DNA from 2 places in the Streptomyces sp. NPDC015139 genome. Region 1 is predicted to be linked to the other one. Evidence: predicted binding sites of a transcription regulator. Region 1 holds the regulator's gene; the other holds the start of a gene.
The links. Region 1 encodes HspR, which represses chaperone genes until heat shock. Its sites were predicted from a motif close to TTGAGNNNNNNNNNCTCAA; they were not measured.
Positions count from the first base shown of each region.

Region 2: lon (endopeptidase La) is a predicted target of HspR. The motif match lies at 1,534-1,552, and genes of this name have one in related genera.

Region 1 covers NZ_JBIBUW010000002.1:536,825-540,235, reverse strand. The annotation lists gene dnaJ (molecular chaperone DnaJ) at 1-992, shown strand, start outside; gene ACF08B_RS07000 (heat shock protein transcriptional repressor HspR) at 998-1,450, shown strand; gene ACF08B_RS06995 (sugar ABC transporter substrate-binding protein) at 1,840-2,946, shown strand; gene ACF08B_RS06990 (LuxR C-terminal-related transcriptional regulator) at 3,338-3,411, shown strand, end outside.
Region 2 covers NZ_JBIBUW010000015.1:137,597-141,007, reverse strand. The annotation lists gene lon (endopeptidase La) at 1-1,511, opposite strand, end outside; gene ACF08B_RS32590 (rhomboid-like protein) at 1,630-2,445, opposite strand; gene ACF08B_RS32585 (spermidine synthase) at 2,629-3,306, shown strand.

The sequences.
Region 1 (3,411 bases):
ACGTGCTCGGCGACCCCAAGAAGCGCAAGGAGTACGACGAGGCGCGCACCCTGTTCGGCAACGGCGGCTTCCGCCCGGGGCCGGGTGCCGGCGGCGGCTCCTTCAACTTCGACCTGGGTGACCTCTTCGGAGGCAACGCCCAGAGCGGCGGAGGCTTCGGCGGCGGCATCGGAGACGTCTTCGGGGGCCTGTTCAACCGGGGCGGCACGGGCACGACCCGTACCCAGCCGCGGCGCGGCCAGGACATCGACACCGAGGTCACCCTCAGCTTCACCGAGGCGATCGAGGGCGCGACGGTCCCGCTGCGAATGACGTCCCAGCAGCCCTGCAAGGCCTGCTCCGGCACCGGCGACAAGAACGGCACCCCGCGGGTGTGCCCGACCTGCGTCGGCACCGGGCAGGTCGCCCGGGGTTCGGGCGGTGGCTTCTCGCTCACCGACCCCTGCCCCGACTGCAAGGGCCGCGGCCTGATCGCCGAGCACCCCTGCCTGGAGTGCAAGGGCAGCGGGCGCGCCAAGTCGTCGCGCACGATGCAGGTCCGCATCCCGGCGGGCGTCACCGACGGGCAGCGCATCCGGCTGCGCGGCAAGGGAGCGCCCGGCGAGCGGGGCGGCCCGGCGGGCGACCTGTACGTCACCGTGCACGTCGGCGAGCACCCGGTGTTCGGGCGCAAGGACGACAACCTCACCGTCACCGTGCCGGTCACGTTCGCCGAGGCGGCTCTCGGCGGCGAGGTGCGGGTTCCCACCCTCGGCGGCCCCGCCGTCACCCTGAAGCTGCCGCCCGGCACTCCGAACGGCCGCACGATGCGGGCGCGGGGCAAGGGCGCGGTCCGCAAGGACGGCACCCGCGGCGACCTGCTGGTCACCGTCGAGGTGAGTGTTCCCCCGGACCTGTCGGGGAAGGCTCGTGACGCACTGGAGGCGTATCGCGAGGCGACCGCGGGCGAGGACCCGCGGGCGGAGCTGTTCGAGGCCGCGAAGGGAGCTTGAGAGTGATGGACGGCCGTCGGCGTAATCCGTATGAACTGACCGAGGAGACCCCGGTCTACGTCATCTCGGTGGCGGCCCAGCTCTCCGGACTCCACCCGCAGACGCTGCGCCAGTACGACCGCCTGGGGCTGGTCTCCCCGGACCGCACCGCGGGCCGGGGCCGCCGCTACTCGGCCCGCGACATCGAACTGCTCCGCCAGGTGCAGCAGTTGTCGCAGGACGAGGGCATCAACCTGGCCGGCATCAAGCGGATCATCGAGCTGGAGAACCAGGTCGCCGCGCTCCAGTCCCGCGTCGCGGAGATGGAGGCGGCCCTGGACGGCGCGGCGGCCGCGATGCGGCAGCGCGAGGCCGCCGTCCACGCCTCCTACCGCCGTGACCTGGTCCCGTACCAGGAGGTCCAGCAGACCAGCGCGCTGGTGGTGTGGCGGCCCAAGAGACAGCAGCAGTCGGACTGACGCGCACGGCACGACACGCACGACGAGAGGGGCCCGGACGTCCGGGCCCCTCTCGTCGTGCCGGGCGGCGGTCGCCGCTGTGGCCGGGTTCGTTCGGTCCTCTGCTCGAATCGGGAGAAGCGGTACGCGCGGCCCCGGATCGCGGCCCCGGGCGTACGGCCCGGGTTGTCCGGGTCTTTGCCCTCCCGTGAACTCCGCTTGGATGGAGGGTCCGTAAAGAGAGTTTGGAGGCGATTCCGCTGACCCTTCACAGGAGCAGCGGAGCGTGGTGTTGCGCACTCGTTAAGTGATTCCGCTTGACGCCGGTGGGCGGCTCCAAGTTGTCTTTTCAGACACCTGGGTCGTATAGCAGCGCCCACGTCCGGAACACACCTGAAGTGAGCCCTCGAATGCGTCGTATCGCCATATCCGTGGCTTCGTCCACGTTGATCCTCTCGGTCGCCGGCTGCGGCGTACTCGACGCGACGGGGGACGGCGCCAGCGCGAGCCCCACGAAGGGCGACGACGTGACCGTGGGTCTGCTCCTGCCGGAGAAGGCCAACACCCGCTACGACAAGTTCGACTACCCCATCATCAAGAACAAGGTGGCCGAACTCACCAAGAAGCACGGCAAGGTGGAGTACGCCAACGCCGACGCCAGCGCCACCCGCCAGGCCGACCAGCTCCAGCAGATGATCGACGACAAGGTCGACGTCATCCTGCTCGACGCCGTCGACTCGCACGCGGTCGTCGACGGTGTGAAGAAGGCCAAGGACGCGGGCATCCCGGTCATCGCCTACGACCGTCTCGCCGAGGGGCCGATCGACGCCTACATCTCCTTCGACAACGAGCTCGTCGGCGAGGTGCAGGCCCGTACCCTGCTGGCGGCGCTGGGGTCGGGCGTCGACACCTCCGACAAGATCGTCATGGTGAACGGCTCGCCCACCGACCCGAACGCCAAGCAGTTCAAGCAGGGCGCGCTGTCGGAGCTGAGCGGCAAGGTGACGATCGCGGACTCCTTCGACACGAAGGACTGGAAGCCGGAGATCGCCGAGGCCCGCATGGCCGAGGCGATCGCCAAGATCGGCAAGAACAACATCGCCGCCGTCTACGCCGCCAACGACGGCATGGCGGGCGGTGTCATCAAGGCCCTCAAGAGCGCCGGCGTCACCGACCTGCCCCCGATCACCGGCCAGGACGCGGAACTCGACGCGGTGCAGCGGGTGGTGGCCGGCGAGCAGTACATGAGCGTCTACAAGTCCTACCCGGACGAGGCCGAGGCCGCCGCGCAGATGGCCGTCACCAAGGTCCAGGGCAAGGACATCCAGTTCGACGCCCTCACCCAGGACAAGGTCGACAGCCCCACCGCCAAGGACATCCCGTCCAAGCTGGTCCAGGTGAGCGCGCTGACCCAGGACAACATCAAGGACACCGTCATCGCGGACGGCATCTACAGCGCCGGCGACATCTGCACCGCCAAGTACAAGGCGGCCTGCTCGGCGATCGGCCTGAAGTAACGCCCGGCCGCCCGGCGGCCGCACGACCTCGAGCCGTACGACCCCGTGTCGTACGGCTCGAAGCCGTGGGGCGGGCACCGGCCCCTGCGGCCCTCCCCGCATCGCACCACCCCCGTGGGAGCGATGCGGCGGCCCCGGCGGGGCGGGGGGTGCCCGGGCCGGGGCCGCTCCGGATGCCCGTGGCACCCGGGGGAAGCGGGAACAACGATGCACCGGTGATGTCCGGACCACCACCATCATCTTGTTGCAATGCGAGGTGCGGAGCCTGGACGAAACGTGGGCATAACGTCGGTTTACGGCGGCCCTCGTGGGGGGAGCCGTGTTGCGGACCCGGTCGACGCCGCGCATAGTTGCGCTGCGGAAGTGGCAGCGACCGGGGGTGGAATGGGCGATGGCCGGGCGCGGGGCGGAGGAGCATCCTCACGGTGCCGACCGGCTGTGCGGGGCCGGGGACCGGGTGTACTC
Region 2 (3,411 bases), on a different contig from region 1:
CCGTCCAGGCGGACGATCTCCATACGGTCGGCGAGCGCCTCCGGGATGGCCTCCAGGACGTTGGCGGTGGCCAGGAAGACCACGTCCGACAGGTCGAGTTCGACCTCCAGGTAGTGGTCGCGGAAGGTGTGGTTCTGCGCCGGGTCCAGGACCTCCAGCAGGGCCGCGGCCGGGTCCCCGCGGAAGTCGGAGCCCACCTTGTCGATCTCGTCGAGGAGCACGACCGGGTTCATCGACCCGGCCTCCTTGATCGCGCGCACGATCCGGCCGGGCAGGGCACCGACGTACGTACGGCGGTGGCCGCGGACCTCGGCCTCGTCGCGGACGCCGCCCAGGGCGACCCGGACGAACTTGCGGCCCATGGCGTGCGCGACGGACTCACCGAGGCTGGTCTTGCCGACACCGGGCGGCCCGACGAGCGCGAGCACCGCGCCGCCGCGCCGGCCGCCGATGACGCCGAGGCCCCGGTCGCCGCGCCGCTTGCGCACCGCCAGGTACTCGGTGATGCGCTCCTTCACGTCCTCCAGGCCGGCGTGCTCGGCGTCGAGGATCGCCTTGGCGCCCTGGATGTCGTACGCGTCCTCGGTCCGCTCGCTCCACGGCATCTCCAGGACGGTGTCCAGCCAGGTGCGGATCCAGGAGCCCTCGGGCGACTGGTCGGAGGACCGCTCCAGCTTGTCGACCTCCTTGAGGGCGGCCTCGCGGACCTTCTCGGGCAGGTCGGCGGCCTCCACGCGGGCGCGGTAGTCGTCGGACTCCTCGCCCTCCTGCTCGCCGTTCAGTTCGCGCAGTTCCTTGCGGACGGCCTCCAGCTGACGGCGCAGCAGGAACTCGCGCTGCTGCTTGTCGACGCCTTCCTGGACGTCCTTGGCGATGGTCTCGGCCACGTCCTGCTCGGCGAGGTGGTCGCGGAGCTGCTGGGCGGCGAGCCTGAGGCGGGCGACCGGGTCGGCGGTCTCCAGCAGCTCGACCTTCTGCTCGGTGGTGAGGAACGGCGAGTAGCCGGAGTTGTCGGCGAGCGCGGAGACGCCGTCGATGGCCTGGACGCGGTCCACGACCTGCCAGGCGCCGCGCTTCTTCAGCCAGTTGGTGGCCAGCGCCTTGTACTCCTTGACGAGTTCGGCGACCTGGCCCGGCAGCGGGTCCGGCACGCTCTCGTCGATACGGGCGCCCTCGACCCAGAGGGCCGCGCCGGGGCCGGTGGTGCCGGCGCCGATGCGCACCCGGCTCCGGCCGCGGATCAGAGCCCCGGGGTCGCCGTCGGCCAGCCGGCCGACCTGCTCGACCGTGCCCAGCACACCGGTCTTCGCGTACGTCCCGTCGATGCGCGGCACCAGCAGCACCCTGGGCTTCCCGGGCTCCGACCGGGCGGCGGCCTGGGCGGCCTCCACCGCGGCCCGTACCTCGGTGTCGCTCAGGTCCAGCGGAACCACCATCCCGGGCAGCACGACCTCGTCGTCGAGCGGCAGCACTGGCAGAACGAGCGTGAACGCCGTGGACTCAGCAGCCATGATCTCCCCTTAGGCAGTCAACTTGAGCTATGCCGACTCAACCGTTGGGCGTGGGCTGGTGTTCCCACAGCGGTGTTCGCTGTGGGCGATCACTGGGTGACGCAGGTGTTCTTGCAGGTCAAAACTGCCGAGGCGGCTGGGCCGACGGCGTCCGGCGGCGTACGAGAGGCCATGAGGCGACGCCGAGCGCGAGGGCGATCAGGTGGCCCCAGTTGGTCATCGGGTCCGTGAAGGCGGCGAGGTCGTCGAGGAGCATGCCGCCCACCACGACGAGCAGGAGCCCGCGCAGCCACGGGGCGAGCAGTCCGGCCAGGGCGCCGATGCTGGTGGCCACGCCGAAGCTGATGCCGTAGTCGAGGCGGTGCAGCGAACTGTCGGGCAGGTGCCCGGACAGGACGGCCAGGCCCACCGGGACCTCCGTGGCGAGCGTGGCCAGGACGTGCCCGGCGAGGAACACGCAGGCCGCGCGCGTGCCTCCGATCCGGCGCTCCAGTGCGGTGAGCACGAGCAGGAACGCCAGCGCGTACGGCGAGACGATCCCGCCCGCGATCCACAGCGCGCTCGCCGGCAGCACCAGCAGGGGCGTGCGCACGAGGTGGGCCACGTCCGTGCTGGAGGCCTGGTGGACGGCGTGCACCAGCGCGGGGTCGGCCAGGGCCGCGAAGGCCGAGGTGGCGGCCAGAAGACAGGCGTAGGCGAAGGTGAACGGGGTGCCCGCCGGGGTGGGCAGCAGCAGCCACCGCCGCGCGACCGCCGCGGCCGGACGCGTCGCGGCCGGCACCGGGGCGGGAGCCGTGGCACCACGCTGACGCGGTATGCCGTCCAGCAACCGGACGACCGCGGGCGGGCCGACGGCGGCGGCGCCGTCGGGAAGGGGCGTGCCCGGCGGGGGCGGGGACGCGGCCGTCGCAGGGCCCTTCGCGGTCCGTTCCACGGTGAGGCGCTCCTTCCGTCGCGCCCCACCCTTCGTGCTCCCCGGGCCGCTGTCTATGACCGACGCCACCCGAGAGCGGATTCACAGCAACCTCTCACGCTCCCGCCGCGTCCGCGTCCGCCGGCCGGGGCCGTCATCGGCAATTCCCGTGAACGTCGGGCCCTGTTCAAGCAGGATGGGCGTATGACAGCCGCGTACGACTCCCCCGTGGTCCTGGACCGGCGCGACGGCCCGTACGGCGAGGTGGTGCTCCGCAGACAGGGCGCGCTGCTCCAGATCATCGCCAACGGCTGTTTCCTGATGGACACCTCCGACGGCCGCTCGGAGCGGCTGCTGGTCGACGCCGCGTACGGCGCGCTGGACGGGCGGCCGGCGCCGGAAGTGCTGATCGGCGGTCTGGGCGTGGGGTTCTCGCTCGCACACGCGGCCGCCGACGCGCGCTGGGGGCGCATCACCGTCGTGGAGCGGGAACCGGCCGTCATCGGCTGGCACCGCGGCGGCCCGCTCGGCGAACTGTCCGCCGCCGCGCTCGCCGATCCGCGCACCGAGATCGTGGAGGCGGACCTCGTGAACTACGTCAATGAGACATCGGACACGTTCGACGCACTCTGTCTCGATATCGACAACGGGCCGGACTGGACGGTGACCGAGGACAACGACGGCCTGTACGCGTCGGCCGGACTCGCCGCCTGTGCAAGGGTGTTGAGACCCGGCGGCGTCCTCGCGGTGTGGTCGGCGAAACCCTCTCCGGAATTTGAAGGATCCTTGCGGAATGCCGGGTTCCAACAGGTGCGTACCGAAGAGGTGCCCGTTGCCCGGGGCGTTCCGGACGCCGTTCACCTCGGCGTCCGCCCTGGATAGCGACAGCGCGGTGAGTCCCCGTAGGGTGCTGCCCTGACGCGCGGATCATTCAAGCGTCAATCGCAGACATGGGATCACCCCACGGATTCCGGAAAGCAACAACAG